Regions from separate parts of the Streptococcus dentalis genome, predicted to be linked through region 2. Evidence: predicted binding sites of a transcription regulator. Region 2 holds the regulator's gene; the other holds the start of a gene.
What was found. The regulator Rex, encoded in region 2, represses fermentation and respiration genes when NADH is low (regulators of the CRP and FNR family bind a similar motif). The targets are predictions, from matches to a motif close to TTGTGAANTANTTCACAA.
Positions count from the first base shown of each region.

Region 1: a site for Rex is predicted at 8,316-8,333, ahead of SM121_RS00240 (class II fructose-bisphosphate aldolase). Genes of this name have one in related genera too.

Region 1 covers NZ_CP139418.1:39,291-55,862, reverse strand. The annotation lists gene truA (tRNA pseudouridine(38-40) synthase TruA) at 1-697, shown strand, start outside; gene SM121_RS00285 (bifunctional hydroxymethylpyrimidine kinase/phosphomethylpyrimidine kinase) at 690-1,451, shown strand; gene SM121_RS00280 (ECF transporter S component) at 1,441-1,911, shown strand; gene SM121_RS00275 (TIGR01440 family protein) at 1,915-2,478, shown strand; gene tig (trigger factor) at 2,607-3,890, shown strand; gene rpoE (DNA-directed RNA polymerase subunit delta) at 4,117-4,701, shown strand; gene SM121_RS00260 (B3/B4 domain-containing protein) at 4,964-5,659, shown strand; gene SM121_RS00255 (CTP synthase) at 5,833-7,446, shown strand; tRNA gene SM121_RS00250 (tRNA-Leu) at 7,571-7,656, shown strand; gene SM121_RS00245 (hypothetical protein) at 7,737-8,189, shown strand; gene SM121_RS00240 (class II fructose-bisphosphate aldolase) at 8,381-9,262, shown strand; gene SM121_RS00235 (hypothetical protein) at 9,472-10,257, shown strand; gene SM121_RS00230 (alpha/beta hydrolase) at 10,391-11,332, shown strand; gene SM121_RS00225 (ABC transporter ATP-binding protein) at 11,694-12,686, shown strand; gene SM121_RS00220 (ABC transporter permease) at 12,688-13,506, shown strand; gene SM121_RS00215 (ABC transporter permease) at 13,508-14,293, shown strand; gene SM121_RS00210 (GNAT family N-acetyltransferase) at 14,332-14,793, shown strand; tRNA gene SM121_RS00205 (tRNA-Thr) at 14,840-14,912, shown strand; partial or broken gene SM121_RS00200 (LiaF transmembrane domain-containing protein) at 15,110-15,422, shown strand; gene SM121_RS00195 (LytTR family DNA-binding domain-containing protein) at 15,566-16,012, shown strand; gene SM121_RS00190 (LiaF transmembrane domain-containing protein) at 16,017-16,572, shown strand, end outside.
Region 2 covers NZ_CP139418.1:1,456,061-1,472,632, forward strand. The annotation lists gene SM121_RS07075 (thioredoxin domain-containing protein) at 1-176, shown strand, start outside; gene mutY (A/G-specific adenine glycosylase) at 203-1,357, opposite strand; gene pta (phosphate acetyltransferase) at 1,449-2,420, opposite strand; gene SM121_RS07090 (RluA family pseudouridine synthase) at 2,442-3,335, opposite strand; gene SM121_RS07095 (NAD kinase) at 3,332-4,150, opposite strand; gene SM121_RS07100 (GTP pyrophosphokinase) at 4,134-4,805, opposite strand; gene SM121_RS07105 (CYTH domain-containing protein) at 4,901-5,458, shown strand; gene SM121_RS07110 (ribose-phosphate diphosphokinase) at 5,531-6,487, shown strand; gene SM121_RS07115 (cysteine desulfurase family protein) at 6,497-7,609, shown strand; gene SM121_RS07120 (DUF1831 domain-containing protein) at 7,619-7,966, shown strand; gene SM121_RS07125 (DUF4649 family protein) at 7,968-8,183, shown strand; gene SM121_RS07130 (redox-sensing transcriptional repressor Rex) at 8,314-8,961, shown strand; gene radC (RadC family protein) at 9,014-9,697, opposite strand; gene SM121_RS07140 (hypothetical protein) at 9,752-10,030, opposite strand; gene SM121_RS07145 (class A sortase) at 10,200-10,943, opposite strand; gene gyrA (DNA gyrase subunit A) at 10,957-13,413, opposite strand; gene SM121_RS07155 (L-lactate dehydrogenase) at 13,612-14,598, shown strand; tRNA gene SM121_RS07160 (tRNA-Arg) at 14,744-14,815, opposite strand; gene rpsA (30S ribosomal protein S1) at 14,892-16,091, opposite strand; tRNA gene SM121_RS07170 (tRNA-Gln) at 16,260-16,331, opposite strand; tRNA gene SM121_RS07175 (tRNA-Tyr) at 16,381-16,461, opposite strand; gene SM121_RS07180 (DUF2969 family protein) at 16,514-16,572, opposite strand, start outside.

The sequences.
Region 1 (16,572 bases), 560 kb from region 2:
GTTTCAACGCCAACCTCATGCCCGTAGTGTGCAAGAGGAAATCGAGAAGACCTTGACGCGCCTCAATCAAGGAACCCCTGTTACCGTTCATGGAGCGGGGCGAACGGATTCCGGTGTCCATGCTCTTGGCCAGGTGATTCATTTTGATCTCCCCCAAGCGCGGGACGAGGAAAAGCTCCGCTTTGCCCTCGATACCCAAACCCCAGAGGATATTGATTTCATCCGAGTAGAGCAAGTAGCAGATGACTTTCACTCACGCTACAAGAAGCACAGCAAGACCTATGAATTTATTGTGGATTATGGTCGTCCCAAGAACCCCATGATGCGCCACTATGCCACCCACTATCCTTATCCTTTGGATGTGGAAAAGATGCAAGCAGCCATCCAAAAGTTGGAGGGAACCCATGATTTCACCGGTTTTACGGCTTCAGGAACCAGTGTGGAAGATAAGGTTCGTACGATTACAGAGGCTCGCTTGGTCGAGGATGCAGAGCATCATCGCCTTGTCTTTACCTTTTCGGGCAATGGTTTTCTCTACAAGCAAATCCGCAATATGGTGGGAACTTTGTTGAAGATCGGAAATGATCGGATGCCGATCGAGCAGATCGATCTGATTTTGGATAAGAAGGACCGCAATTTAGCAGGTCCTACAGCAGCGCCAAATGGCTTATATTTAAAGGAGATCCGTTATGAGTAATGAATTGATTCTAGCTATTTCAGGAAATGATATTTTTAGTGGTGGAGGTCTTCACGCAGACCTTGCAACCTATACGACCAACAAACAGCATGGTTTTGTAGCGGTGACTTGTTTGACCGCTATGACGGAGCACGGTTTTGAAGTGATTCCGGTGGATCCGACGACCTTTGCGCAACAGCTCAACTCCCTCAAAGATGTTCCTTTCTCTGCTATTAAACTCGGTCTTTTGCCAAATGTCCAAGTGGCAGACTTGGCTTTGGACTATGTCAAAGCCCATGCGGAGATTCCTGTGGTACTAGATCCTGTCTTGGTCTGCAAGGAAAGTCATGATGTAGAAGTTTCAGCTCTTCGAGACGAATTGATTAAGTTCTTCCCTTATGTGACCATCATCACGCCAAACTTACCAGAAGCTGAGATCTTGACCCAAAGCAAGATTCAATCGCTCGACGATATGAAGGCGGTAGCGCGCAAGCTCCACGAATTAGGAGCAGCGAATGTCGTGGTCAAAGGAGGCAATCGTCTCAATAAAGAAAAGGCCATCGATGTCTTTTATGATGGGACAGACTTCACCGTCATTGAAGAGCCAGTCTTAGAAAAGAACAATACAGGAGCTGGTTGTACCTTTGCGTCTAGCATTTCCAGCCAGTTGGTGCAAGGGAAATCTCCACTTGAAGCTGTTAAAGCCTCTAAAGACTTTGTTTTCCAAGCGATTCAACATTCAGACCAGTATGGAGTAGTACAGTATGACATCTAATCGAACTCAACTCATTGCCCGCCTCTCTATTTTGACAGCCTTGACAGTTGTACTTGGCTACTATACCAAACTTCCAACTCCTACAGGGATCGTCACCCTACTAGATCTTGGCGTTTATTTCACAGCCTTCTATTTTGGACGCAAGGAAGGTGCTATTGTAGGTGGTGTCGGAGCCTTCTTATTGGATCTGATTTCAGGCTATCCTCAGTGGATGTTCTTTAGTCTCCTCTTTCACGGGGGACAAGGCTACTTCGCTGGCTTCAAGGGCAAAGCTCGTTACCTAGGCTTGCTTCTTGCGACAGTTGTCATGGTAGGCGGTTACGCACTAGCTTCTGCTCTCTTTTTAGGCAATGGCTGGGGTGCTGCTATCTCGGACATTCCGAATAACCTCGCTCAGAATTTTGTTGGAATGGCTTTAGGTTATGTGGTCTATTATGCATTTCAAAAGAAAGGAAGCTAATTCATGGATCTGGAGCAACTGAAGAAGGATACAAAAGAAATCTTGGTAGATGTCTTGGAAAAAAGCCGTCTCCGCCAAGGACAGATTCTTGTACTCGGGATGTCTTCAAGTGAAGTTGCAGGAGGGCAAATTGGAAAGGCCTCCAACATCGACATTGCCGAAGCTATTGTCCAGACCTTGCTAGATGAGTTGAATCCAAGAGGGGTTTATCTGGCAGTACAAGGATGTGAGCATCTCAATCGCGCCTTAGTGGTCGAAAGAGAATTGGCAGATAAGAAGGAACTAGAAATCGTCAATGTCCTTCCGAGTCTCCATGCAGGAGGTGCTGGGCAACTCGCAGCTTTCAAGTATTTTAAGGATCCTGTTGAGGTGGAATTTATCACAGCTCAAGCGGGGTTAGACATCGGAGATACCTCCGTGGGGATGCATGTCAAACATGTGCAAGTTCCAATTCGCCCTATCTTGCGTGAACTAGGTGAAGCCCATGTCACAGCCCTCGCCAGTCGGCCAAAATTGATCGGCGGCGCCCGTGCTCTCTACCTCGATGATCCCATCCGAAAATCATAATCAGAACTAGCTTTTAAGGGCTAGTTTTTTTGGATGAAAAGAGAGGCAAAAACGTTTTAAAACTTGCAATTTCAAAGTTTTGTGGTAAAATTATAAGGAATGACTATATTATTTTAAGGAGAGACAGAATGTCTGTATCATTTGAAAACAAAGAAACTAACCACGGTGTATTGACTTTCACAATCAGCCAAGAGCAAATCAAACCTGCTTTGGACCGTGTGTTTGAGTCAGTTAAGAAAACTTTGAACGTACCTGGATTCCGTAAAGGTCATATTCCACGTCCAATCTTCAACCAACGTTTTGGTGAAGAAGCTCTTTACCAAGATGCTTTGAACGATCTTCTTCCAGCAGCGTATGAAGCAGCTGTTAAAGAAGCTGGAATCGAAGTTGTAGCACAACCAACTTTCGATGTTGTATCTATGGAAAAAGGTCAAGACTGGACATTGACAGCAGCTGTTGTAACAAAACCTGAAGTAAAATTGGGTGCTTACAAAGACCTTGAAGTATCAGTAGAAGTTTCTAAAGAAGTAACAGACGCTGATGTGGATGCTCGTATCGAACGCGAACGCAACAACTTGGCTGAATTGGTTGTTAAAGAAGGTGCTGCAGCAGAAGGTGACACAGTTGTGATCGACTTCGTAGGTTCTATCGACGGTGTTGAATTCGACGGTGGTAAAGGTGACAACTTCTCACTTGGACTTGGTTCAGGTCAATTCATCCCAGGTTTCGAAGACCAATTGGTTGGACACTCTGCTGGTGAAACAGTTGACGTGATCGTAACATTCCCAGAAGACTACCAAGCAGCTGACCTTGCAGGTAAAGAAGCGAAATTCGTGACAACGATCCACGAAGTAAAAGCAAAAGAAGTACCAGCTCTTGACGATGAATTGGCAAAAGACATCGACGAAGAAGTTGAAACTCTTGCTGAATTGAAAGAAAAATACCGCAAAGAATTGGCAGCAGCTAAAGAAGAAGCATACAACGATGCAGTAGAAGCAGCAGCAATCGATCTTGCCGTTGAAAACGCTGAAATCGTTGACCTTCCAGAAGAAATGATCCACGAAGAAGTACACCGTTCAATCAACGAGTTCCTTGGAAACATGCAACGTCAAGGTATCTCACCTGAAATGTACTTCCAAATCACTGGAACAACTCAAGAAGATCTTCACAAACAATACGAAGCAGAAGCTGAAAGCCGTACGAAGACAAACCTTGTGGTTGAAGCAGTAGCGAAAGCAGAAGGCTTCGAAGCAACTGAAGAAGAAATCAACGCTGAAATCGAACAATTGGCAGCAGATTACAACATGCCAGTTGAACAAGTTCGCAACCTTCTTTCACCAGAAATGTTGAAACATGACATCACAGTGAAGAAAGCAGTGAACGTAATCACAAGCACAGCAAAAGTAAAATAATTGAGATAAAAAAGAAGAGCCGTGAGGCTCTTCTTTTTTTTGATTTCATGGAGAATCCTGGAATTTTCCTTTGACGAAAGGGGAAATTTATCGTACAATAGAGTGTAACGATAAAATGCGTGATAGATTTAGTGACGAGAAGTTTTCAATCTATCATTGAGGATAGGATGAGGTTGAAGACCGGATCCTTCTCCATTTAGGAAATGAAACATAAGGAGATTTACCCTTGGAATTAGAAGTATTTGCTGGACAAGAAAAAAGTGAACTTTCTATGATTGAAGTGGCGCGTGCGATTTTGGAATTACGCGGACGTGACCATGAAATGTACTTTAGCGATCTTGTAAATGAAATTCAAAATTACCTTGAAAAATCAAACAGCGAGATCCGTGAAGCTCTTCCATTGTTCTACACAGAATTGAATGTAGATGGAAGCTTTATCCCACTTGGAGATAACAAATGGGGTCTTCGTTCATGGTATGCCATCGATGAAGTTGACGAAGAAATCATCGCTATTGAAGAAACAGACGAAGATGAAACTCCTAAGAAACGGAAGAAAAAACGTGTCAATGCCTTCATGGATGGAGACGAAGATGCGATCGACTACAACGACGATGATCCAGAAGATGAAGAAGTTTACGAAGCAGATCCAGCTCTTTCATACGATGAAGAAAATCCAGATGATGAAAAGAGTGAAGTCGAAGCTTACGATGCTGAAATCAATGAAATCGTACCAGATGATTTGGGTGAGGAAGTTGAATTAAGCGAAGAAGACGACGAAGAAGAGGATTCTGAAGACGAGGAAGAAGAATAAATCATAAGAAGAGGCTGGGACAAAAGTCCTAGCCTCTCAATTGTTTTTGGATTGTCGAGCAAGACGCAGTGGTTGAGTGGGCTCTACTACGCTGCTTTCATCAGCTTTTACAGCCCTACTCAACTGTGCGGAGGTGGAACGACGAAATCGAGTTCTAACGAATGACCGATTTCTGTCCCACTCTCTTTTTGTTTGCATTGAAAAAAGTGGCGAAATGGTATATGATAAACGTGTAAGGTTTCCCAAATAGGAGGTGTTCCAGATGGACTTTCGTTTAGATCAAAGTTTAGTAGCTCTTGGTATTGATACAGTTGTGGTCGGAATTGCTAGAAATGTGGATCCTCAAGCAGTTTTGCCCCCTTCTTTTCTTGAAAAGAAGAAAGAGCTTGAACAATGGGCGCTCCAGTGTCAGACAGAAGAAGTAGTGGCATCTCCTGTCATCAAAGGGTATACAGACCTCTTGCAAAAAGTAGGGCGTAGCATCAAGAAAAATCCCCCAACAGTCCTAGCTCTTATCCGAAACATCCAGCATCGAGGAGCTCTTCCTCAGATCAATAGCATCATCGATATCTATAATGTCGAATCTCTGAAGTCCTTTCTCGCAATTGGAGGACATGACCTAGATAAGATTGAGGGACCGATTGAATTTACAGTGAGTCAAAGAGACGATCTCTTCCTCCCTATCCTTTCTAGTGAAAAACATGTCGCACCGACAGATCCTGTCTACCGGGATCAAAAAGGAGTTCTGGCTTGGTTGGATGTACGCGATAGTGACCATTACAAATTTGAGGAGACTACGCAAAACGCCCTCTTTGTCATCCAAGGAAATACCGAGACGTCAGTCGAGATGCGTTTAGAAGCGCTAGAACGAATCCACAAGGACCTTGCTCTTTGCATGCCTCAGCTTCAATTTGAGAAATTTCTCGTCACACAAAATGGAGTGGAAAAGGTCGTGTAAACAGCGAAAATTATTTTCATGAAATTTTCAATTTGACAAAGTAGACCATTTGCGGTAAGATATTGTTCGGGCACCTCATTTTGAGGTCGGAGCTCCCTAAGGATTAGGGAGCTATTTTTGTTTTTTCTGCAAAGAGGAATGGCCTCTACAACATTAGAAGAAGAGGAAAGCACATGTCAACAAAATATATTTTTGTCACGGGTGGTGTCGTATCATCCATCGGGAAAGGGATTGTCGCAGCAAGTCTTGGTCGCTTGCTCAAAAATCGTGGATTGAAAGTGACCATCCAAAAATTTGACCCTTATATCAATATTGACCCAGGGACGATGAGTCCTTACCAACACGGGGAAGTATTTGTCACAGACGATGGCGCAGAGACAGACTTGGACCTTGGTCACTATGAACGCTTCATTGATATTAATCTGAATAAGTACTCAAATGTGACAACAGGGAAAATTTATAGCGAAGTCCTTCGAAAGGAACGTCGTGGAGAATACTTGGGCGCGACTGTACAGGTTATTCCTCATATCACAGATGCTTTGAAAGAAAAGATCAAACGAGCAGCGACGACGACGGATTCAGATGTCATCATCACAGAAGTCGGGGGAACAGTTGGAGACATTGAATCCCTTCCATTCCTTGAAGCTCTTCGTCAAATGAAGGCAGATGTTGGTGCTGAAAATGTTATGTACATCCACACCACCCTTCTTCCTTACTTAAAGGCTGCGGGAGAAATGAAAACCAAGCCGACGCAACACTCTGTGAAAGAATTGCGTGGTCTTGGGATTCAACCAAATATGTTGGTCATCCGTACAGAAAAACCAGCTGGTCAAGGAATTAAGAACAAGTTGGCTCAATTCTGTGATGTCGCACCAGAAGCTGTCATCGAATCACTGGATGTGGAACATTTGTACCAAATCCCATTGAACTTGCAAGCACAAAATATGGACCAAATCGTTTGTGACCATTTGAAATTGGATGTTCCTGCAGCAGATATGACAGAATGGTCTGCGATGGTCGACAAGGTCATGAACCTCAAGAAACAGGTCAAGATTTCCTTGGTTGGAAAATACGTAGAATTGCAAGATGCCTACATTTCTGTCGTTGAGGCCTTGAAGCACTCAGGGTATGCCAATGATGCAGAAGTCAAGATTAATTGGGTCAATGCCAATGATGTGACAGCTGAAAATGTGGCAGAACTCCTTGGAGATGCGGATGGAATCATCGTCCCAGGTGGTTTTGGTCAACGGGGAACAGAAGGCAAAATTCAAGCCATCAAGTATGCGCGTGAACAAGACGTCCCAATGTTGGGTGTCTGCTTGGGTATGCAGTTAACCTGTATCGAATTTGCCCGTCACGTTTTAGGTTTGGAAGGGGCTAATTCATCCGAATTGGATCCAGAAACCAAGTATCCAATTATCGATATCATGCGGGACCAAATCGATGTGGAAGACATGGGTGGAACGCTCCGTCTCGGTCTTTACCCTTCTAAACTCAAACGAGGATCAAAAGCAGCAGCTGCCTATGACAATCAAGAAGTGGTACAACGTCGCCACCGTCACCGTTATGAGTTTAACAATGCTTTCCGTGAACAGTTCGAAGAAGCAGGATTTGTCTTCTCAGGCGTTTCACCAGACAACCGTTTGGTCGAAATCGTTGAAATCCCAGAAAACAAATTCTTTGTTGCTTGCCAATACCACCCAGAATTGTCAAGCCGTCCAAACCGCCCAGAAGGACTTTACACAGCCTTTATCACAGCGGCAGTTGAAAACCACGATAGCAAATAAAAATCAAGGGAGCAGGTCGAAGGACCTGCTCCCTTTTTGTGAAAAAATGACAAACTCTGAAAAAAGTTTGAAAAAAATCTTGACAAGAAAGTAGAAGATTGATATACTAGTAAGGTACTCAATCGCGGGGATGGCGGAATTGGCAGACGCGCAGGACTAAGGATCCTGTGACCGCTTTAGGTCGTGAGGGTTCAAGTCCCTCTCTCCGCATCGGATCAAGATAGCTTCGGCTATCTTTTTTTGTTTTCAAATTTCTTTGTGGTAGAATAGGTGTGAGATGAGGTGAGAACATGAAGAAAAAGGATCTGGTATTGGCCGATGGCCTTTTTGCACTATTGGGAAGTGCCATTAATTTTTTCGGTCCTATCCTGATTTTAGCGATGGGGATAGGTGCATACAAGGATACTTTTAGATATTTTATCGCCTTAAACATATGGAATGTTTTCATTTTTTTAGTGGCGATTGCTTCTAAGTATCTGCTCAGAGATAAAAAAAGAATCAAAAAATGGATTCTTCATCTTTTTCTGATAGCAGGCAGTATACTCTTTCTTGCGTCAATCCTTGCAGTGTGTGAGAATATTCCCTTTCTTGAGGGAGTGCTAAACGGACTTCTTGGAAAAATATTTACCGACAGTCAGTTATTTGCTGCTTATTTCTATTCTCAATGGGTTGCAGCGGTATCCCTTGTGATTTGCGGGATTGCCTTTCTCCTTTCACTAAAAAAATTTAAAGAAGAGAATTGAAGGGGGTGTAAGTCCCCTTCTTTTACTTGTTTGCTAGGATGAGAGTCTTAGGAGATAGGAGATTCCGTCCTATTTATCGGAAGAAATCGCTTAAAGCTACAGGAAAAGCTAGCAATTTCATCTAAAAAGTGATAAAATAAACAATGTAAGTGGGATTAACCCCACAAAAATTTATAGGAGGCCTATAACAAATGGCAATCGTTTCAGCAGAAAAATTTGTCCAAGCAGCTCGTGACAATGGTTATGCAGTTGGTGGATTTAACACAAACAACCTTGAGTGGACTCAAGCTATCTTGCGTGCAGCAGAAGCTAAGAAAGCTCCAGTACTTATCCAAACTTCTATGGGTGCTGCTAAATACATGGGTGGTTACAAAGTATGTAAAGCCCTTATTGAAAACCTTGTAGAATCAATGGGTATTACTGTACCAGTTGCTATTCACCTTGACCATGGTCACTACGACGATGCTCTTGAATGTATCGAAGCTGGTTACACTTCAATCATGTTTGACGGTTCACACCTTCCAGTTGAAGAAAACCTTAAATTGGCGAAAGATGTCGTTGAAAAAGCTCATGCTAAAGGTATCTCAGTAGAAGCTGAAGTTGGTACTATCGGTGGTGAAGAAGACGGTATCATCGGTGACGGTGAATTGGCACCAATCGAAGATGCTAAAGCAATGGTTGCTACAGGAATCGACTTCTTGGCTGCAGGTATCGGTAACATCCACGGTCCTTACCCAGCAAACTGGAAAGGTCTTCACCTTGACCACTTGCAAAAATTGACTGAAGCTGTTCCAGGATTCCCAATCGTATTGCACGGTGGATCAGGTATCCCTGATGATCAAATCCAAGCAGCTATCAAACTTGGTGTTGCAAAAGTTAACGTTAACACTGAATGCCAAATCGCATTTGCAAATGCTACTCGTCAATTCGTACGTGAATACGATGCAAACGAAGCAGAATACGATAAGAAGAAACTCTTCGACCCACGTAAATTCTTGAAACCAGGTTTCGAAGCAATTACAGCAGCTGTTGAAGAACGTATCGACGTATTCGGTTCAGAAGGCAAAGCTTAATTTAGCTTTGAAATGTTATTAACCAGAGGTTTATCCGCAAGGATAAGCCTTTTTTGATTTTATATTCATTTTATCTGATTAATGTTAAATGAATAGATTAGTAAGTTAAAATCAATCCATGGTTATATAAAGAAGTTAATATATTTACTTTTGTAATAGGTTGTGATAAAATGAAATTAAGTTTTAGGTATATAGGAGGTAGTGTGAATATGAAAAACACTAAATTATTGTTAACAGTTTTAATCGCTGGCTCGTTGCTAACGGCTTGTCATACTAATAATGTATCGAAAGATACTGCTTTGCCTGAAAAGAATCCAACGGTAAAATCGGATTCGACACCTAAGTCTGAAAAGAATTCGTCAATGAAAGATGTTACTAAAGAGAACTCGCGTTTAGAAGAGATGAATTTGTTAGCAAAACAATCGAAATCAACAGAAGAAATCTATGTCACCGGAGATGTTGTTGTGGGTGAGAACGGAGATGTAAAACCTGGTATTTATGATTTGGAAATAACAGGAGGATCAGGAAATATTTTTGGAAATAGAAAGGATCCTTTTTCACTGTTTATTAATTGGGTAGCAGGTGCACCAGGAACATCAACCGATTATCCTTCAAAAATCAGGATTATTTTATTTGAGGGTGATACATTGGATTTTAGTAATATTTCCAAGATTAAGTTTAATGCAGTACCAGAAAAAGTAGAAATGAGTAATGAAGCGGGAATTGGAGAGTATGTAGTGGGGCGTGATATTAAAGCTGGTACGTATAAACTGAGCACGAATGTGAAGCTAGATCCTGAATTTGATAATTTAGGTTGGTCAATTGATATTTATAATAATTCAACGAAAAAAAAGAAAGAACAAACTCTAAATTCTGGTAATCAAGATGTTGTCGTGAAATTAGAAGACGGAGATATAATTTCAACTAGTTTATATAACTCTGATCCTGATTTACCAAGTGATAATGCTAGATTAATTTTTACTGAATATAAATAGATTATAAATTAACCAGAGGTTTATCCGTAAGGATAAGCCTTTTTGTAGACTTGGAGGTTATTATTTATCTCTTTTATTATTGCAATAAAAATATCTTATTTGTATTGCTAAAACACTCTAAAACTTGTACAATATGCCTATGAAAAAATTCAAACTGTGGAGCTGGATCGTTTGTGGCTTTCTCCTGCTCTTTTTAGGTGCTACATTTGTTTTTCATCAATTCAGTTTACGAAATGAAAGTAAGCTTCTCACACCCATTGGTAAACAAGTTACAGTCAATGGACATCGAATGAATGTCTCTGTTAAAGGAGAAGGGCCTCAAATAATCGTTTTTCTTTCCGGTGCAGGTATCGCCTCTCCGATTTTAGACTTTAAGGATCTATCAGATTCCCTATCCAAAAAATACAAAGTTGTTGTCGTGGAGCGAGCAGGATATGGTTTTAGCGAAGATAGTGATCGTTCAAGAGATGTGATGGAGGTCCTTTCTGAAACCCGTCAAGCTTTGGCGCAAGCTCATGTTTCAGGTCCTTATGTGATTATTTCGCATTCTATGGCTAGTTTAGAGAGTCTTGCTTGGCAAGAGAAATATCCAAATGAAGTGAAGGCTTTGATTGGCCTGGATTGGGCTTTGCCAGCGAGCTATGAAGATTTAAAAGAACACCCAACTCTTATAACCTTAGCCTATTGGACGAGTAAGATTGGCCTGCTCCGTTATTTCCCTGAGTCTGTTTACCTGAAGAATTCTGACTTGACTAAAAGTGAGCGTCAGCAATACCGATTTTTAGCTTACAAGCAGTTGCTGTCGACGGCTATGCTCAATGAGACCCGAACTGTAAAGAAAAATGCCCAAAAGGTTAGTAAATTTACCATTGATCCCAAAATCCCTGTACTTCTCTTGGTTTCAAATGGGGAGGGAACCAGCTTTAGCCAATCAGAGTGGCAACGTTATGCAGAGAGATTTGCAAGCGACCAGTCTAATGTTCAAGTCGACTATATGGATGCGCCTCACGACCTCTATCATTATCAAAGCGATGCTATTGTTTCTCGTATTAAAGAATTTTTAGAGAATAATTGAGGGCTTAAAAATCCATTGAGACTGATGATAATAATTAAATGCTGAAGGATTAACAGTAGAATCGTTAATTTTCTCGATTAAAAAAATTCTTTTTCTTAACAATAAGCCCGCCCCTAAGGGCAGGTTTTTTGGTGTTTTAAGGAAACTATTAAACCAGAATTTCTGACTCAAAAGCATTATTTCAAGAGAGAAATTTCTAATTTCATAATCTATAAGCAAACGCTTGCATTCCTTTTTTTATTGGATTATAATAGGTTGGTATAAAGCCTTCTGTAATAATATTGAGTAAGTGTAGAAAGTAAGGATTTAGAATATTTGTAGTCAAAAATACAATGTTGCTTCTTACGATAGGGAGATAGATATGGCAATGATAGAAGTGCAACATCTTCGGAAAAATTTTGTGAAGACAGTTAAGGAGCCGGGGTTAAAGGGGGCCTTGCGCTCCTTTATTCATCCTGAAAAGCAGACCTTTGAAGCGGTCAAGGATTTAACTTTTGAAGTTCCAAAGGGGCAGATTCTAGGATTTATCGGGGCAAATGGTGCTGGGAAGTCGACCACCATCAAAATGCTGACAGGGATTTTAAAACCGACATCTGGTTTTTGTCGGATTAACGGCAAGATTCCACAAGATAATCGACAAGATTATGTCAAGGATATTGGAGTCGTTTTCGGACAACGCACCCAGCTATGGTGGGATTTGGCACTGCAAGAGACCTACACGGTCTTGAAGGAAATTTACGATGTACCGGACTCGCTTTTCCATAAGCGCATGGACTTTTTGAATGAAGTTTTGGATTTGAAGGATTTTATCAAGGACCCCGTGCGAACTCTTTCACTTGGGCAACGGATGCGGGCGGATATTGCAGCTTCCTTGCTTCACAATCCCAAAGTTCTCTTTTTAGATGAGCCGACCATTGGTTTAGACGTTTCGGTCAAGGATAACATTCGTCGGGCCATTACTCAGATCAATCAAGAGGAAAAGACAACTATTCTCTTGACTACTCATGATTTGAGTGATATTGAGCAACTCTGTGATCGGATTTTTATGATTGACAAGGGGCAAGAGATTTTTGATGGGACGGTTAGCCAGCTCAAGGAAACCTTTGGCAAGATGAAGACTCTCTCCTTTGACCTGACGCCAGGTCAAAATCATCTAGTCTCTCATTATGAGGGCTTGCCTGATATGTCCATTGATAGACAAGGAAATACTCTCAATATTGAATTCGATAGTTCCCTCTACCAGTCGGCCGATATTATCAAGCAAACCTTATCTGATTTTGAAGTTCGTGATTTGAAGATGGTAGATACAGATATTGAAGATATTATCCGTCGCTTCTATCGAAAGGAGCTCTAAGATGGTCAAATTGTGGAGACGTTATAAACCCTTTATCAATGCAGGGATTCAGGAGTTGATTAGCTATCGAGTTAACTTTATTCTCTATCGGATTGGTGATGTCATGGGGGCTTTTGTCGCTTTCTATCTCTGGAAGGCTGTCTTTGACTCCTCCCAGGAGCCTTTGATTCAGGGCTTCAGTATGGCGGATATCACCCTCTACATCATCATGAGTTTTGTGACCAATCTTTTGACCAGGTCTGATAGCTCCTTTATGATTGGTGATGAGGTAAAAGATGGCTCTATTATCATGCGCTTATTGAGACCAGTGCATTTTGCGGCCTCTTACCTTTTCACTGAACTTGGCTCCAAGTGGTTGATTTTTATCTCTGTTGGACTGCCATTTTTAAGTGTCATTGTTTTGATGAAAATCTTATCTGGGCAAGGTATTGTAGAAGTGCTGGGATTAACTGTCCTTTATCTCTTTAGCTTAACTCTGGCTTATCTGATTAACTTTTTCTTTAATATCTGCTTTGGATTTTCAGCCTTTGTATTTAAAAATTTATGGGGCTCCAATCTACTCAAGACTTCAATAGTGGCCTTTATGTCTGGCAGTTTGATTCCCTTGACGTTTTTTCCAAAGGTGGTTTCAGATATTCTCTCCTTATTGCCATTTTCATCCTTGATTTACACTCCAGTTATGATTATTGTTGGGAAATACGATGCCAGTCAGATTCTTCAAGCACTTTTGCTTCAGCTTTTCTGGCTTATAGTGATGGTGGGCTTGTCTCAGTTGATTTGGAAACGAGTCCAGTCATTTATCACCATTCAGGGAGGTTAGTATGAAAAAATATCAACGCATGCATCTGATTTTTATTAGACAATACATCAAGCAAATCATGGAATACAAAGTTGATTTTGTGGTTGGTGTGTTGGGAGTCTTTCTGACTCAAGGCCTAAACCTCTTGTTTCTCAATGTCATCTTTCAACACATTCCCTCCCTAGAAAGTTGGACTTTTCAAGAAATTGCCTTTATCTATGGATTTTCCTTAATTCCAAAGGGACTAGATCATCTCTTTTTTGACAATCTCTGGGCTTTAGGTCAACGACTAGTTCGAAAAGGGGAGTTTGACAAGTATCTGACTCGTCCTATCAATCCTCTCTTTCACATCCTTGTTGAGACCTTTCAGATTGATGCCTTGGGTGAACTTTTGGTCGGTGGAATTTTACTAGCGACAACGGCGACTAGCATTGCTTGGACTCTTCCAAAATTCCTGATTTTTCTAGTTTGTATTCCTTTTGCGACCTTGATTTATACTTCCTTGAAAATTGCTACAGCCAGCATCGCTTTTTGGACCAAGCAGTCAGGTGCCATGATTTACATTTTCTATATGTTTAATGATTTTGCCAAGTATCCTATTTCTATTTACAATTCGCTCCTTCGTTGGTTAATTAGCTTTATTGTACCTTTCGCCTTTACGGCCTACTATCCTGCCAGCTATTTCTTGCAGGACAAGGATGGACTCTTTAAAATTGGTGGTTTGATTCTGATTTCCCTTGTTTTCTTTGTTATTTCCCTCAAACTTTGGGACCGGGGATTGGATGCCTACGAAAGTGCTGGTTCGTAAGAGGTAAAGTAAGACTAAAATCAAGAAAGGAACTTATGATGTTTGTAATTAAAGAAGTCAAGGGTGAAGATCAAAAAATGGCAGTTGTCGCTGAGATTTTAAGGGATTTGCCAGAATGGTTTGGAATACCAGAAAGCACGCAAGCCTACATTGAAGGAGCTAAGGATTTACGAGTTTGGGCTGCTTATCAAGAAAGTGATGTAGTAGGGTTTATAGGTTTATCATATTCGAGTGAAGATTGTGCTGAAATTGACTGTCTAGGCGTGAAAAAATCATTCCAAGGTCAAGGAATTGGAAGGGAATTAATTACGACTATAGAAAGAGAAGCAGTCAAACAAGTGGACTACCTACAGGTCAAAACAGTCGCAGAAGGTTCAAATAAAGATTATGACCGAACAAATGTCTTTTATCGCAGTCTTGGTTTTAAAAAATTAGAGATTTTTCCGCAACTATGGGATCCACAGAATCCATGTCAGATTCTGATTAAAAAGATCAACTAAAAGTGCTTGACATCCGCTATCAGAGTGCTATACTAAGAAGGTAATCGCCGATTTAGCTCAGTTGGTAGAGCAACGCACTCGTAACGCGTAGGTCACAGGTTCGATCCCTGCAATCGGCATAGAAAAAATCTGCTTTGAAGGAGCGAGACGACGAATGATGGTGATCACATATTCGTTCGGTCTCGCTCTTTTTTTTGACCGCATAGGCACCTTTTTTGACCACTTAGTCAAAAGTCCTTGTCGCCGTTGGGGCTCTCTGCTATCATAGAATCATCAAAGGAAGAAGTACTTCCGAATAATCAAAATGAGGTATATGATGAAAAAACTACTTGGACTTGGATTTATTTTGGCTGCTCTTGCGGTTGTCACAATGGGAATGGTTGGTTTTCCAAAGCTCGATGTGAACATCTGGCCCCTATTTCCTGCTCTCTTATTTGCATTCTTTACACTTGAAAATCTCTTGAAAAAAAGATTACAAGGCAAGTGTTATCTGCGCCTTGATCGCATTTATGATCGCAAATGCGATTTACGATCTCTTGTCGGTCTCAAATGGCCTGGTTATTACAGCAGGTGTGCTCGCTTGTGTAGGTCTTAGTTTTCTTTTACCGAACAAGGAAAGCAATAAATAAAGAAAGGCTGGTCACTTGATCAGCTTTTTTACTTCTCAAAAACTACCTCTTGATGGGGAAAACGTTCCGCTTACTGAAAAGCCCTTGTTTTGTTTTCAACAGCTGTTATAATGGTACTATCAAAACGTTGGGAAAGGAGTTTTATGAAAGTTAGAATCGAATTGGATCCATCTATGGACGAGCCTGAGATCTTGATTCGAGCTCCGCGCTTGACCCCGGAGTTGACCCAGCTGCAAGAGAGAATCCTCGAACAAAAGGTTGCTCCTTTGGCCTTTTACAAGGATCGAAGTGAGTATTTTCTGGATGTGGCATCGATCCTCTTTTTTGAGACGGACGGGGAGAAGATTTTTGGGCACACCAAGGACGAGGCCTATGAGGTTAAGCAGAAGCTCTATGAGTTGGAGGAGCTGCTTCCCATCGCCTTTTGTCGGATATCCAAATCCACCATTGTCAACGCAAAGCAGATCTACTCTCTGGAAAAGTCTTTTTCAGGGACCAGCACGGTCAATTTCTACCAGACTCATAAGCAGGTTCACGTATCTAGACGCTACTATCAACTCTTAAAAGAACGACTAAATGAAATGAGGTAATATCATGAGAAAAAAATTAATTGGAGTATTCTTAATCCTTTTAGCAGCCTTAATCCTCTTACAAGGCTATTTTGTAAAATGGGACATTAGCATCTGGACCTTAGCTTGGGTTACCTTGCTTGCCGTCCTGTCCCTCTCTAGTTTCTTAAAACGCCATTTTGGTTGGGGCTTCATCTATGGACTTTTAGCCCTCTTTTGTCTCAATGGGCAATACCATTTCCTCCCAGTTTCAAATTCAGTTGTCATCCTTTCCTCAATTCTCGCTGTGATTGGGCTCAACATTTTGTTTAAACCCTCTAAGAAAACAAAAGCCCGCCTAGCTTCCTATTCTGCTGGGTCCATGAGTAAGTCGGATGGCAATGACATTGATGTCACTTTTTCAACAGTGACAAAATATCTCAATGACCAACACTTTACCCGCGGAAGTGCAGATGTGAGTATGGGAGAAGCATCGGTTTATTTTGACAATTGCCGCATCGAGGGTCCTTCTGCTCAGTTTGTTGTCGATGTTTCCCTTGGGAGTCTGAGCCTCTATGTACCAAGTGATTGGCGCGTCCATG
Region 2 (16,572 bases):
ATATCTACTTCATCAATAGTGAAGAACCAAGTCAGCTAGACGCATTACAAGCCTTCCGCTCAACTTACGGCATCCCAACTGTCCCAGGATTTTTACATGTCGAAGCCGGTGAAGTCAGTGTTCGTTGCGACTCATCTATGTCTGAAGAAGAAATCAAAGCATTCGCTCATCTATAAAAAAATAGCTAGAGATCAGTCTCTAGCTATTTTTCATTTTCCGAAAAAGTCGTCCAAATCTTTTGCTGGGGTTTAGCAAAAGGATAGTCCGAAAATTCTTCTGGTGTTAACCAAACAGTCGATTCACTTGCTGGCTGTTCTCCTTCTTTTACCAGGCCGAATCGGATCTGAACCTGCCATTTGCGATGCGAAAAGACATGCTGGACGATAGGATACGATCTGTCTTGCCAATCAATGGCCAATTCATAGTCCTGTTCAAAGGAAAGAATTTCTGGGTTATCTCCTGCTTCTCCATTACCATCTAATAACGACAATTGTCCAAAGGGATCAGAAAGGCTATCCACTTCGATCAAAGGGAAATGCCAAAAACCAGACAAAAGCCCTTCTCGCTCATTTTTCTCCAGCAAGTAGCGCCCTTGACTATCCTTGATAATAAAGGCTGTTAGATAGACAGGTACCGGTTTCTTCTTAGGAGCCTTGATGGGATAACGATCCATGGTTCCATGTTGGTAGGCCGCGCTAAACTCCTTGACAGGACTTTCTTCTGGCCGTGGATTGACTGGGGACTCAATATCTGAGCCCAAATCCATCAAAGCCTGATTAAAATCACCAGGACGGTCTGGATCAATCAAGACTTCCATCATAGCTTGAAAAATCTTACGATTGGTTGGGATTCCGATATCGTAGTCGACCTCAAATAAACGAGCTAGAACCCGCATAACATTGCCATCCACTGCCGGCTCTGGCAAGCTAAAAGCAATACTGGCAATGGCACCAGCTGTATAAGGTCCAATCCCCTTGAGTTTTGATATTTCGTCATAACTTGATGGGAAAATACCCCCATGGTCCTCCATGATTTGCTGGGCTGCTTTCTGCATATTCCGTACGCGAGAATAATAGCCAAGACCTTCCCAAGCTTTTAAGAGCTTTTCCTCAGGTGCCTGAGCCAGATCCGCAATCGTCGGAAACCAATCTAAAAAACGCTCATAATAAGGAATCACCGTATCGACACGTGTCTGCTGGAGCATAATTTCTGAAATCCAAATTTTATAAGGATCCTGCGTCCTTCTCCAGGGGAGATCCCGTTTATTGGAATCATACCAGCCTAATAACTTTTCTCGGAAAGAGGCAATTTTTTCCTCCTCCCACATGATAATCCCGTAATCATTTAAATCTAACATATTCCTAGTATACCATAGAATGAGTTCAAGTTTAGAGATTCTGACTCTACCATAAAAAGGCCTAGGAAATTCCTAAGCCTTTCAATTATTCTTATTGTTCCACAGCCTGAGCTGCTGTAATCAAGGTCAATTTATAAACGTCATCTGCATTACATCCGCGAGAAAGGTCGTTAACTGGTTTGTTCAACCCTTGCAATACTGGACCTACCGCTGCAAAACCACCAAGACGTTCTGCCATCTTGTATCCAATGTTACCTGCTTCAATACCAGGGAAGATAAAGACATTGGCTTGACCTGCTACCTTGCTTCCTGGAGCCTTCAAGGCTGCAGTTGCAGGAACAAAGGCTGCGTCAAATTGCAATTCTCCGTCAATTTCAAGATCTGGACGAAGTTCATGGGCAAGCTTAGTCGCTTCGACAACCTTATCAACACTTTCACCGAAACCAGATCCTTTTGTTGAATAGCTCAACATAGCAATTTTTGGATCAATTCCAAACATCTTGGCTGTGATAGCTGAATTGATGGCAATTTCGGCTAATCCTTCAGCATCTGGATTGATGTTGATGGCACAGTCCCCAAACAAGTAGCGTTCAGATCCACGAACCATAAGGAAAGCCCCTGAAGTACGTTTTACATTTGGACGAGTTTTGATAATTTGCAAGGCCGGACGAACAGTTGCGGCTGTTGAGTGAATCGCACCAGAAACCATCCCATCAACAATTCCCATGTGTACCAACATGACACCAAAATAGTTAACATCGTCTTTCAAGACTTGACGCGCTTCTTCTGTCATTTTGCCCTTACGACGTTCTACCAAGGAAGCTACCATTTCTTCAAAACCTGGATAAGAATGAGGATCGATGACTTCATATCCATCCAAAACCCCTTCGATTTCAAGATAAATCCGAATTTTTTCCGGATTACCAAGCAAGACAGGGGTTACTTCTGTCTCGTTCACAATACGTTTTGTTGCTTGGAGAATACGAGGTTCTTCACCTTCTGGTAATACAATACGTGCATTCTTACCAACGAGGTTGGCTTTGAGATTTTCGAAAACTTCCATGAGTTTTACTCCTTTTAATAATTAATAACTTGTTTGAAGCTGTGTTAATACAGCTTGGAAATCTGGAGGTAGTGGACTTTCTATGACCAATTCTTCCTCTAGAAATGGATGATAATAGGATAGACGATGACAATGAAGGGCTTGGCGCTCAATGCCGTCTTCTAAACTGCCGCCATAGAGATCATCTCCCAAGAGCGGAAAACCAATATGGGAAAAATGAACGCGGATCTGATGGGTTCGACCTGTGTGTAACTGAATATCCACAAGGTGGATATCACCAAAAGATTGAACAACTTGGTAGCTTGTATGAGCATACTTGCCACCTTTAGCTACCTTTCGGGTGATAATTGAATCTTCATCACGCGCAATCGGAGCAATAATCTCTCCGACAGGATCAAGCTTCCCAGATCCCTTGACCAAGGCATAATAGCGTTTCTGAATCGTTTTAGACTGCAATTGCTTATCCAAGCGGGCATGGGCATAGCCATGTTTGGCAAAGAGCATGACGCCACTTGTATCCTTGTCCAAGCGAGTGACAATGTGGACCTGCTGGTTCTCATAGCCCTGTTTCACATAATAGCCTTTTACAAAATTGGCTAAGGTATTGGAATGAATCGCACTTGGAATAGAAGCAATCCCAAAGGGTTTGTTTAAGATCAAAAAATGATCATCTTCAAACAAAATATCCAAAGATCGATCCATGGGTTTCAGAGTTTCGAACCCTTCTTCTGCTGGAATATCAATGACCAAGCGATCCCCAATATCCAATAAATAAATTGCATTCTCCGAACGTCCATTGACAAGGATCTGGCCACCACGAAACTTAATCTTTGCTAAGAGACCCTTAGAAACCTCATGCTTTTTCAGGAAGGTCTTGACCTTGACATGCTCATCGACAATGAATTCAAATCTCATTCTCTATCATCTCCGATAAAGGCATCCTTGACCCGATTCCAGAAACTGGTATGACTGGAGCTGGCCACAAAATTAATCTTATGGTTGTCAATCTGGTATTCTACCTTTGCAATATTGCGGTAAGAATAGGTTGAATTATCAACAGAGATAATGTGGAAGCCAGGTCTTGTCGGTGTAATCTCGATCTTATCCTTTTTAGGGACAATGACAGAGGAACCCAAGGTACGATAAACACGGTTGTTGAGACTGGCGATCTCAGCGATCTGTAGCGCCTCAATAGTTGGGTGAAGGACTGCTCCTCCCAAGGATTTGTTGTAAGCCGTACTTCCTGTAGGAGTCGAAACGGTAATCCCGTCTCCTCTGAAGCGCTCAAAATCCACTCCATTAATCGTGAGATCGGCAACCATGGTCCGGTCGCTTCTCTTAATCGTCGCTTCGTTCAAAGCCCTCATGGTACGGGTTTCCCCATTGTCGAAAGTGATCTTGACATTCAAAATAGGGTAAGAAACCTTGGCACCTGTATCATATTTTAAATTCTCAACCAACTTATCGATTTCACTGTCTAAGTAATCCGTATAAAATCCTAAGTGTCCAGTATGGACGCCGATAAAACGCACGCGATCCAACTGCTGTTCATACTTGTGAAAGGCCGATAGCAACATCCCATCACCACCAATTGAAATCACAATATCCGGATGCTTCTCCGTCAAAATAAAATTATTTTTTCGAAGCTTGTAGCGCAACTGCTGAAAAACCTCTTCACTTTGACGCTTGCGATTGCGAATAATGGATACTTTTTTACCTGTAGTCTTCATCTGTGTCATCACTATTTCCAACGCCATCATTTAACTTACGATGAAGTGGATCAAACAGGGCTTGAGCCTCCTGAATCGCATCCCGAATTGCCCCCATCTCTTCATCCAAGAGATAGGCCAGGTTTGCTGTCGTCTCTAAGCGTTTTTTGATCTCGTCTGGAAAGTCTCCTTTATATTTATAATTAAGCGAGTGTTCAATGGTTGCCCAAAAATTCATGGACAAGGTCCGAATTTGAATCTCTGCTAAGATCGTTTCATTTCCATCAATGGTATCGACCGGGTACTCGACAACGACGTGGTAACTCCGGTAGCCACTTGATTTCTTGTGGCGGATGTAGTCTCGCTCTTGGACCACGCGCATATCCTGCCGTTGTCTCAGAACCTCTAGGATCTCATCCACATCGTCCACAAACTGAACCATGATGCGAAGACCAGCAATATCTTGCATATCCTGAGCCAGATTTTCTTCAGAAATATTTCTTCGTATCATCTTTTCACGAATACTCTCAATCGGTTTGACCCGTCCTGTAACAAACTCAATTGGAGAATGCTTTTGTTGCTTACGATATTGCTTACGAATCCCACGCAGTTTGATTTTTAATTCCCCAACTGCTTGGATATACGGATCTAAGAAGTTTTCCCAATCAATTGCCATCCTACCACCTTGTAATCTGAACCATTTTTGTATACAATAAACACATCTCTTATTATATCATGAATCGCTTTTGAAAAAAAGCAAAGGACCACAAAATGAACCATTTAGAAATTGAATACAAAACCATGCTAGACAAGGAGGAATACCAATCCCTCCTTCCACTTTTTGCTGATACAGAATTGGTTGTCCAAACCAATCACTATATCGATACACCTGACCAGCTCATCCGTAAGGAAAAAATGGCCTTGCGGGTGCGTACTTTCACAGATCAGGCTGAATTGACTCTCAAGGTCCCTGAAGCAGTTGGCCATTTCGAGTACAATCAAGACCTCAGCCAAGACGAAACCCAGGCGATCCTTCAACACCAACAGTTTCCTGATGGGGAAATCAAAAACCTCTTGATGTTAAAAGGAATCCCTGTTGAACAACTGGCTGTTTGGGGGAGCCTTACAACAGAACGATTCGAAAAAGAAACAGCTGAAGGCATAGTGGCACTAGACCACAATCTCTATCTAGATACTGAAGATTATGAGTTGGAAATCGAGGTCGAAACTGCTGAGCAGGAAGATAATTTCCATCAGTTCATGACAGACCATGGGATCGTCTACAAAGCAGCAAAAAATAAAATCGCCAGATTAGCGGAAAGATTGTAAAATAGCTGAAATTATCGCAAATTTTTGCTAAAATAGTGCTAAGATCAAAAATCTAAATGAGGTTGGAATCACATGTCAGATAAAAAAAATATGAAGCTCTTCTCTCTCAATTCAAATCCAGAGATTGCGCAAAAAATCGCGGATCACGCTGGGGTTCCACTTGGGAAAATTTCATCCCGTCAATTCTCAGATGGTGAAATCCAAGTCAATATTGAGGAAAGTGTTCGTGGATATGATATTTATATCATTCAATCAACCAGTTTCCCTGTCAACAATCACTTGATGGAACTGTTAATTATGGTGGATGCTTGCCAACGGGCCAGCGCAAATACTGTCAATGTGGTCATGCCTTACTTCGGTTATGCCCGCCAAGACCGTACAGCTGCTCCTCGTGAACCAATTACTGCTAAGCTCGTCGCAAACATGTTGGTCAAAGCTGGGGTGGATCGCGTCGTCACACTGGATCTCCATGCAGTGCAAGTTCAAGGTTTCTTCGATATTGCCGTAGATAACCTCTTTACCATTCCACTTTTTGCAGAACACTACATTAATAAAGGTCTAACAGGGCCTGATGTCGTAGTCGTCAGTCCTAAAAACTCTGGTGTCAAACGGGCTCGTAGTTTAGCTGAATATCTTGATGCACCGATTGCGATCATTGATTACGAGCAAGATGATGCGAACCGTGATTATGGCTATATTATCGGGGATGTCAAAGATAAGAAAGCGATCTTGATTGACGATATCCTCAATACTGGTAAGACATTCTCAGAAGCTGCGAAAATCGTCGAACGCGAAGGAGCTACTGAAATTTATGCTGTTTCAAGCCATGGCTTATTTGTGAAAGGAGCTGTCGAGTTATTAGACCAAGCTCCGATCAAAGAAATCTTAGTAACCGATTCTGTTGCTCCAAATGGGCCAACACCAAAAAATATTAACTATCTGACAGCTAGCGAACTGATCGCTGAAGCTATTGTTCGCATTCAAGAAAGAAAACCTGTTAGTCCTCTATTTGCCTACCACAAGAAATAAGGTCTTAATGTGATATATTTTGATAATGCCGCAACAACTCCCCTTCTACCTGAAGTCATTGATAAAATGTCTGAAACCATGAAGACCACTTTTGGAAATCCATCGAGCCTCCATGCTCATGGACGGATGGCTAGTAAACTTCTCCGAGAATCTCGCGAGCAAATTGCTCAGTCTCTCCATACTATTCCAAATCGTATTTTCTTCACTTCAGGTGGATCAGAAAGTAATAATACCGTTATAAAAGGCTACTGCTTGAAACACCAAACAGATGGCAAACACATCATTACTACCGCTTTGGAACACCATGCGGTTCTAGAACCCATCGAATATCTTGTAGAACGTTTCGGATTTGAAGTTACGATCGTCCAACCAAGAGATGGACGCATTCAGTCTAGTGATATCAAGGCTGCACTTAGACCGGATACTATTCTTGTCTCTACCATGTTTGCCAATAATGAGACAGGCGATCTGTTACCGATTAAAGAAATCGGAGAACTCTTAAAAGATCATCCAGCTGCCTTTCACGTTGATGCTGTCCAAGCAATTGGAAAGGTCCCTGTCTATCCCGAAGAGTTGGGAATTGATTTTCTCAGTGCTTCTGCCCACAAATTCCATGGCCCTAAGGGAGTCGGCTTCCTTTATGCGGCCGTCAAAGATTTTGATAATCTCTTACATGGTGGGGATCAGGAAAGTAAGATGAGAGCCAGCACGGAAAATCTCATTTCAATTGTCGGGATGGCAACCGCGCTTCAGCAAGCTACACTTCATCAAGAAGAAAATTTCAACCAGGTTCAAAAACTCGGCCAAGAACTAGTCAATGGTTTAGCAGCCTACGACTACTACGTAAATGCGAATGATGATCATCTTCCATTTGTTTGGAACCTTGGCTTTCCGGGTGTCCAAAATGATGTATTATTGATGCGACTCGATCTTGCTGGAATTTCTGTCTCTACAGGTTCTGCTTGTACCGCAGGTACCATTCAACCCAGCCATGTCCTTGAGGCGCTCTATGGAAAAGATAGCTCACGCCTAAAAGAATCCCTTCGAATTAGTTTTTCAGAACTCAATACCATAGAGGAGGTTCAAGACTTCCTCACAAAACTTAAAGAAATTTTATCATAGGAGAACAATATGACTTTTGAAACTAGTATCACATTGAAAGACTGCAAATATACCTATAGTCTTCACCCAAATATTAAAAAATATACCTTACGTGACAATACATTTGCTGTTACAAAAGTTGGAAATTACGAGTTGAATCGTTTGCTCGAAGCTGTTCCAAATAGCGGTGAAGGTTTCCTGCTTAAAATTATCTTCAACAAAGACCTCACTGGTTTTAAAATCAATATTACAGATAAGTCAGGTCTTCGCCTGGTTAATATCTTTAAAAATCCAGAAAATGACATTATCCAACAAAAATTCTATTTCTTAATGGATAGTCTCGTTGAAAGAGAAATTTTCAACAAAACAGAGGTTTAATATGGTAACCCTAACTTATATCGACGCGTACCAAGTAGAACGAACGACTACTTATCCCGACCTTGCAGCCTGCATCTTAGCTTTTTCAGGCTGTGTAACCTTACCTGACTCTTACTCAATCGTTTCCATTGAATACAAGGGTGAAAAGCTCCCCTATACGGGGCGTGTCGATGGACTCTATGCTTTTTTGAAAAAATTAGAACAAGCTAAAAACTAAGCTGATGATGATGGAACTCTCCCATCACCATCAGCTTTTTAGTTAGACAAATATATTTTTGAAAAATCGGTCTACATAGTTGATTTTTTCACAATCTTCCTATACAATAAGAGGGAAAGGTTGTGATATTGTGAAACATGATAAAAATACTCCAATTCCACGCGCAACAGCAAAACGCTTATCGCTCTACTACCGCATTTTTAAACGCTTTAACTCTGAAAAAATAGAGCGCGTCAATTCCAAGCAAATTGCGGATGCAATTGGGATTGACTCTGCTACCGTTCGCCGAGATTTTTCTTATTTTGGTGAATTAGGAAGACGGGGATTTGGTTATGACGTAAAAAAACTGATGAACTTCTTTGCGGATCTCTTAAATGATAATGCCATTACCAATGTCGCTATTGTGGGGATCGGAAATATGGGAAGTGCGCTTCTCAACTATCGCTTCCATGAACGCAATAAGATGAAAATTGTCATGGCGTTTGATCTTGACGATCATGAACTGATCAATACCAAAAGTAAGGACGGAATTCCCATTTACGGTATTTCCTCTATTAAAGAAAAGCTCAAACAAGAAGGCATTCAAACAGCCATCCTAACTGTTCCAAGCGTCAAGGCTCAAGAAGTGGCTAGCCTTTTGGTAGACGCTGGGGTCAAAGGGATTCTCAGCTTCTCACCAGTGCATCTGACAGTTCCTAAAGATGTCGTCGTCCAATATGTCGACCTCACCAGTGAATTGCAAACACTCCTTTATTTCATGCGAAAAAACGAAGAATAAAGACTTATACTTTAACAACAAAAAGGTTGGAACCAGAGGATTCCAACCTTTTTTAAACTAAATAATCTGTTTCTTCTCGATAACTATAGTAATTTTCTTCAGATACAATCAAGTGATCCAATAGGGTTAAACCCATCACTTCACAGGCCTCTAAGACTCGATGCGTTACTTCATCATCGTTTTTACTGGGAAATACGGCACCAGATGGATGATTGTGAGCCAAGATGATGGACGTCGCCATGTGTTTTAGTGCATAATGTAGGATTTCACGTGGCTCCGCAATACTTCGATTCACTGTTCCAATAAAAATGGTCTGTTGATGAATAATTTCATTCTGCGTATTCAAATAAAGGGCAACCAGGTGCTCCTGTTTCTTATGGCCGATTTCCTGTTGAATTTTATGGGCCAATTTCTGACTACTCATGATTTGTTCAGAACTCATCAATTCGTCTTTATGAATCCTTCGTCCAAACTCAATCACAGCTTGAAGTTCGATGGCCTTCACCCGGCCAATACCAGAGATTTCCTGTAGCTCCTCTAGGGTTAATTGACTTAACTCCTTTAAACTATTAACCGAACTCAAAAGACCTTGTGCAATCTCATAAACGCTTTTTTGCTTATTGCCTGTTCGCAAGAGAATGGATAACAATTCCTGATGACTCAGCTTATCCACCCCTTCAGAAACCAAACGTTCCCTAGGAAGCAAAGACGGTTCAATAAATGATATGTCGTACATAATTTCCTCCTCACTTATTAATTCGTAATAAATAGAGAAAACGACGACCTTTCATTATTTGCAGGCAATTTCTTGCTTCAAATCATCTAACACTAATACTTCATCTTTATTAAAGCGGATCTGATAACCTGTTTGAACTTGTTCAAGCTCCTTTAAAAACTGTTGAATTTCACAGCGAATCAGGTACTCCTGACTCTGAGGAATGGCCTCTAAAGCTTGGTAAACCTGTTCTACTTCGTAGATTCCTTTCGTAATTAATCCATTTCGTGGAAAATCATTTACTAAGAGATTATAGAAATGATGCAAGAGATGATAAATTCGCTCTTTTGTCACTATCCTACCTCCTTATCATACTCTTTCTCCTCTATTATATACTGAATTTCCCTCAATATTATGACAAGTTCCTTACATAATATTACCAATCTCTTACAATTTTACAAGAATTTCTCCTAGTTTCCTACATAGAAAAAGCCCAGACATTTCTGTCTCGGACTTTATTTTCTTAAAGTTGCATTTGATTATAAGACTTGCTGAATGAATCCAGGATGTCTTTTGGAGCCTTGTCATAGTCAACAGAGGTTTCCAAATTCCCTTTTACAATCGTACGGTAAGTCGCTGCAGCATCCTCACAGGTCACCAAAGTGATCTCATTAACGCCTTCACGATCTTGAATAACATCTACACGGTCTGGAGTCACTGTCTCAACTGACGAGATGACATAAGTATAGACTTTCTCTTTGTCCGTGATGTAGATCTTCATACCAGCCTTGGCTTTCTCTAATGGTGAAAACAACATGGCATTTGCACCAGTTAAGCCAAATACATGGTGACTGGCGAGAGAATAATTGCCTTGCCCCATAACTTGGTTTTCCTTCATGGTCCCTGCCCCATAGTAGAGGGCTACGTTTTCTAGTCCCTTAAAAATCGGAAGATTCATGTTCAATTCAGGAATCGAAATTCCCCCAATCACAGGAAGTTTCTGAGCCTTCCATTGGGCATTGATCACAGCTTCCGTCGAGAGTGACTTAACATGTTGGAAATCAAAGCTCGTTTTCACTTTTTTATTCTTATCAATGGTGTTTTTATCGACCTTGCTAACCTGGTATTGGTTGGTATGCCAAACCATAATCATATTTCGGATCGGAGCATTGAAAATTAAGAGAAGCGAGAGAATAATCAAAAGTGTTGCAACGATGTTGATAAGAGTATTGCGTAAACTCTTTTTCTTTTTTCTTCTGCGTGACATACTGTCCCCTTATCTATTCGTTTTCTTCCACTACTTCTTCATCTTTATCATCAGGCTGGACTGTTGTAAAGGTCACAATTTTCGCATCCTGATCCAGTCTCATAACTTTCACACCCTGAGTTGAACGACCCGTTTGAGAGATATTCCCAACATTTGTGCGAATCATGACTCCTGTATCGGTAATAATCATCAGATCTTCATCCCCTTTAACAGTTAAAAGACCAGCTAACGGACCATTTTTCTCTGTAATATTGGCTGTCTTGATTCCTTTACCACCACGGCCTTTGGTTGGGTATTCGCTAGCCATTGTACGCTTACCATACCCTTTTTCAGTGATGATCAATACTTCATCTTGATCCGTAACGACACTAGCTCCAACAACCTTGTCTCCTTCACGGAGATTCACACCACGTACACCTGTGGCAGAACGTCCCATATTTCGGACTACAGCCTCATTAAAGCGGACAGAATAACCATACTTGGTACCGATAATAACATCAGTGTTGCCATCTGTAAGGAAGACATTGATTAATTCATCCTCATCGCGCAGATTCAGCGCTTTCAGACCGTTCTGACGAATATTTGAAAATTCAGCTACATTGGTCCGCTTGACCAAACCTTTTCGCGTCGTAAAGAAGAGGTAGGCTTCGTCCCTGCGGTCTTGCTCCACATTAATAATGGTTTGAATCGATTCACCTTCGTCCAATTTTAAGAGATTGACGATTGGTAATCCTTTAGCTGTCCGACCATATTCTGGAATCTCATAACCTTTCAGACGATAGACACGTCCCTTATTGGTAAAGAAGAGCAAATGATCATGGGTGCTCGTAGATACCAGTTCCCGAACAAAGTCATCATCTTTGACACCAGTTCCTTGAACCCCTCGTCCACCACGTTTTTGAGCCGTAAATTCCGCTTGGTCCAGACGTTTGATGTAGCCTTTATTCGAAAGGGTGATCAAGACATCTGTTTCTTCAATCAAGTCCTCATCTTCAAGAGAAAGGACTTCTCCGATCATCAACTCAGTTCGGCGAGCATCACCAAACTTGCGTTTGACTTCTTCCAATTCTTCTTTGATGATGGTAGCCACACGTTCTGGTTTAGACAAAATGTCAACCAAATCAGCAATCAGGGCAACCAAATCATCATATTCACTTTGGATCTTGTCTCGTTCCAAACCGGTCAAACGACGAAGACGCATGTCCAAAATGGCTTGACTTTGACGTTCAGAAAGTTTGAACTTCGCCATCAATTCAGCCTGTGCTTCAGCGTCTGTCCGGCTATTGCGGATAATCCGGATCACTTCATCTATGTGATCCAAGGCAATCAGCAAACCTTCTAAAATATGGGCACGTGCTTCCGCTTTTTCTTTATCAAAGATGGTCCGTCGAGTCACCACTTCTTTCTGGTGCTCAATATAAGCCCCTAAAATTTGGCGAAGAGAAAGAATCTTTGGAACACCATTTTGGATCGCCAACATATTGAATCCAAAATTGGTTTGCATTTGAGTCATCTTAAAGAGATTGTTCAAAATAACGTTAGCCGAAGCATCTCGGCGGACCTCAATCACAAAACGAACCCCTTCACGGTTTGATTCATCCCGTACAGCTGTAATCCCTTCGATCCGTTTTTCTTGCACCAAGCGAACGATGTGCTCGTGAACCTTGGTTTTATTGACCATATAAGGGAACTCAGTAACAACAATCCGTTCACGGCCACTCTTGGTTACTTCAATCTCTGTACGAGAACGAAGAACGATTGAGCCTTTTCCGGTTTCATAGGCTTTGTGGATACCTGATTTCCCCATGACCAAAGCACCTGTCGGAAAATCTGGACCAGGAAGAACTTCCATGAGTTCACGGGTCGTTACCTCAGGATTATCCATCATCAACTTCACTGCGTCAATGGTTTCTCCCAAATTGTGTGGAGGAATATTGGTTGCCATCCCAACGGCAATCCCTGTAGCACCATTAACGAGAAGGTTAGGGAAACGTGCAGGGAGGACCAAAGGTTCGCGCTCGCTGGCATCGTAGTTATCAGCGAAATCAACTGTATTTTTGTTGATATCCCGCAACATTTCAAGAGCGATCTTACTCATACGAGCTTCTGTATACCGTTGTGCAGCGGCACCATCACCGTCCATAGAACCAAAGTTTCCATGACCGTCTACTAACATGTAGCGATAACTCCACCATTGCGCCATCCGAACCATGGCTTCATAAATAGAGGAATCCCCGTGTGGGTGGTATTTACCCATAACATCCCCTGTGATACGGGCTGATTTCTTATGTGGTTTATCTGGTGTAACACCTAATTCATTCATTCCGTACAAAATACGACGGTGAACAGGTTTCAAACCATCCCGAACATCAGGGAGGGCACGAGCAACGATAACACTCATGGCATAATCGATAAAACTCGTCTTCATTTCTGATGTTAAATTCACATCAATTAGATTCTTATCCTGCATTCAAAAAATGCCTCTCTTTACTTAATTCACCATACTATTATAACACATTTTAGCCTATTTTTCTTCTAAGGAGTACAAATGTAAAAACGTTTACATCAAGGATTCATACTGTATCAGATGACAAAGACTTTCAAAAGTGGTAGAATGAAGACGTATGAGAATCTATCTCAAAAAAATATGAAGGAGACGTTTAGACTCATGAATTTGACTAAACAACACAAAAAAGTTATCCTTGTCGGTGACGGTGCCGTAGGTTCATCTTATGCATTTGCACTTGTCAACCAAGGAATTGCACAAGAGCTTGGAATTATCGAAATTCCTCAATTGCACGAAAAAGCTGTTGGAGATGCGCTTGACCTTAGCCACGCCCTTGCCTTCACTTCACCTAAGAAGATCTATGCGGCTGAGTACGCTGACTGTGCAGACGCTGAGCTTGTTGTAATTACTGCAGGTGCTCCTCAAAAACCAGGTGAAACACGCCTTGACCTTGTTGGTAAAAACCTTGCGATCAACAAATCAATCGTTACAGAAGTTGTGAAATCTGGATTTAACGGTATCTTCCTTGTAGCTGCTAACCCAGTTGACGTATTGACATACTCTACATGGAAATTCTCTGGATTCCCTAAAGAACGTGTTATCGGATCAGGTACTTCTCTTGACTCAGCTCGTTTCCGTCAAGCTTTGGCTGAAAAATTGGATGTGGACGCTCGTTCAGTACACGCCTACATCATGGGTGAACACGGTGACTCAGAATTCGCAGTATGGTCACACGCTAACATCGCTGGGGTAAACCTTGAAGAATTCCTTAAAGACACTCAAAACGTTCAAGAAACTGAATTGATTGAATTGTTTGAAGGCGTTCGTGACGCTGCTTACACTATCATCAACAAAAAAGGTGCTACATACTACGGTATCGCTGTTGCCCTTGCTCGTATCACTAAAGCAATCCTTGATGACGAAAATGCAGTACTTCCACTTTCTGTATTCCAAGAAGGTCAATATGGTGTTAGCAACGTCTTTATCGGTCAACCTGCCATCGTAGGTGCACACGGTATTGTTCGTCCAGTGAACATCCCATTGAACGATGCGGAACAACAAAAAATGAAAGCTTCTGCTGATGAATTGAAAGCAATTATTGATGAAGCATGGAAGAATCCAGAATTCCAAGCAGCTTCTAAAAACTAAGCAAATAATCAAACACCATGTCTAGGACATGGTGTTTTTTTATCTTATGAACATTAAAAAGGAGACCCGAAGGCCTACTCCAACTTTTAAAAATGCTTCTTGGCCTTGAAACAAAAAAGAGAGCCTCTCAGCTCTCCTACCGTCATCCACCCTGAGGGAATCGAACCCCCATCTCAAGAACCGGAATCTTACGTGATATCCATTACACTAAGGGTGGCAACTATGATAGTATATCAAAAAAACAATCATTTTACAAGTAAAAAAAGCTTACCAAAAGGTAAGCTTTAAAAATATTACAATTCGATATCGCCAAACAAGTCAGCCATTGAGAATCCAGTTTGAGTTTCTGGAAGTTCAAAGTCACGTTTTTCTTGTTTTGGACGACGTGGACGTTGTTGACGTTTTTCTTGTTTTTCGCCTTCTTCTTGAGCTGGACGTTCTTCAAGTGCTTTGATAGAAAGTGATACACGTTCATCAGCAGCATTTACTTCAAGAACTTTAACAGTTACTTCTTGTCCAACTTTAAGAACATCTTTTGGATTTTCAACACGTTTGTGTGAAATTTGTGAGATGTGAACAAGTCCATCGATACCTGGCAATACTTCAACGAATGCACCAAAGTCAGTCAAACGTTTAACTGTACCTTCGATGACATCACCAGCAGCCAATTTTTGTTCAACGCCATCCCATGGTCCAGGTGTTGTAGCTTTCAATGAAAGTGATACACGCCCTTCTTCTTCGTTCAAGTCAAGAACTTTCACTTCGATTTCTTCACCAACAGTTACAACTGATTTAGGTGAAACGTTGCGTTCGTGTGACAATTCAGTCAAGTGAACCAATCCATCAACACCACCAAGGTCGATGAAAGCACCGAAGCTAGTGATACGAGCAACTTTACCAGTTACAACATCACCAACGTTCAATTTACCAAATACTTCAGCGCGTGCTGCAGCTGATGCAGCTTCAACAACTTCACGACGAGAAAGGATGAAGCGGTTTTCTTTTGCGTCAACTTCTTTGATTTTAGCATCAAATTCTTGACCTACGAAACGTTCAGTGTTACGTACAAAACGAGTATCAAGCATTGAAGCTGGAATAAATCCACGAAGTCCTTCAAATTCTACTGAAAGTCCGCCCTTAACAGCGCGAGTTCCTTTAACAGTAACAACTTCTTCTTCACGTCCGACCAATTTGTCCCATGCTTTGCGAGCTTCCAAACGTTTTTTAGATACAAGGTAAGTTACTGTATCAGTATCTTTACCAACTACTTGACGAAGAACAAGCAATTCAAGTGTTTCACCTGGTTTTACCAAGTCATTGATGTCAGCATCACGATCGTTTGTCAATTCGCGAAGAGTCAAAACACCTTCGACACCAGTTCCAGAGATTGCAACGTTAGCTTGGTTCGCGTCAACTGTCAATACTTCAGCAGTAACAACGTCACCTGGTTCAACTTGGCTAACACTGTTTAGCAAATCTTCAAATTCATTCATCTAAAAAATCCTCCAACAATCAAGTTTTCTAAAACTTGACATACTTATAATTATTTTTCCTAAGCAAGCACTCGCAACGAAATCAAAATGATCTACAACGACTTCTTCATATAAAGAAATAAAATACCTGAGTAGATATTTTACCACCTTATCTGATATTACCTAGAACTGGGGTAGCTGGATTCGAACCAACGCATGAGGGAGTCAAAGTCCCTTGCCTTACCGCTTGGCTATACCCCAAAAAGAGCGCTGACATTAGTCACTTTATCATCGTCACAATGAACGCTAATGGAGAGAGAGGGATTCGAACCCCCGAACCCGAAGGAGCGGATTTACAGTCCGCCGCGTTTAGCCTCTTCGCTATCTCTCCATATAAATCAACAGGATCTATTATACCATTGATTTATTTTGATTGCAAGCCCTTATTTATTCAAATTATAATTTTCTATTAAAATTTCAACGGCTTTTTCAAGTTTTTTGT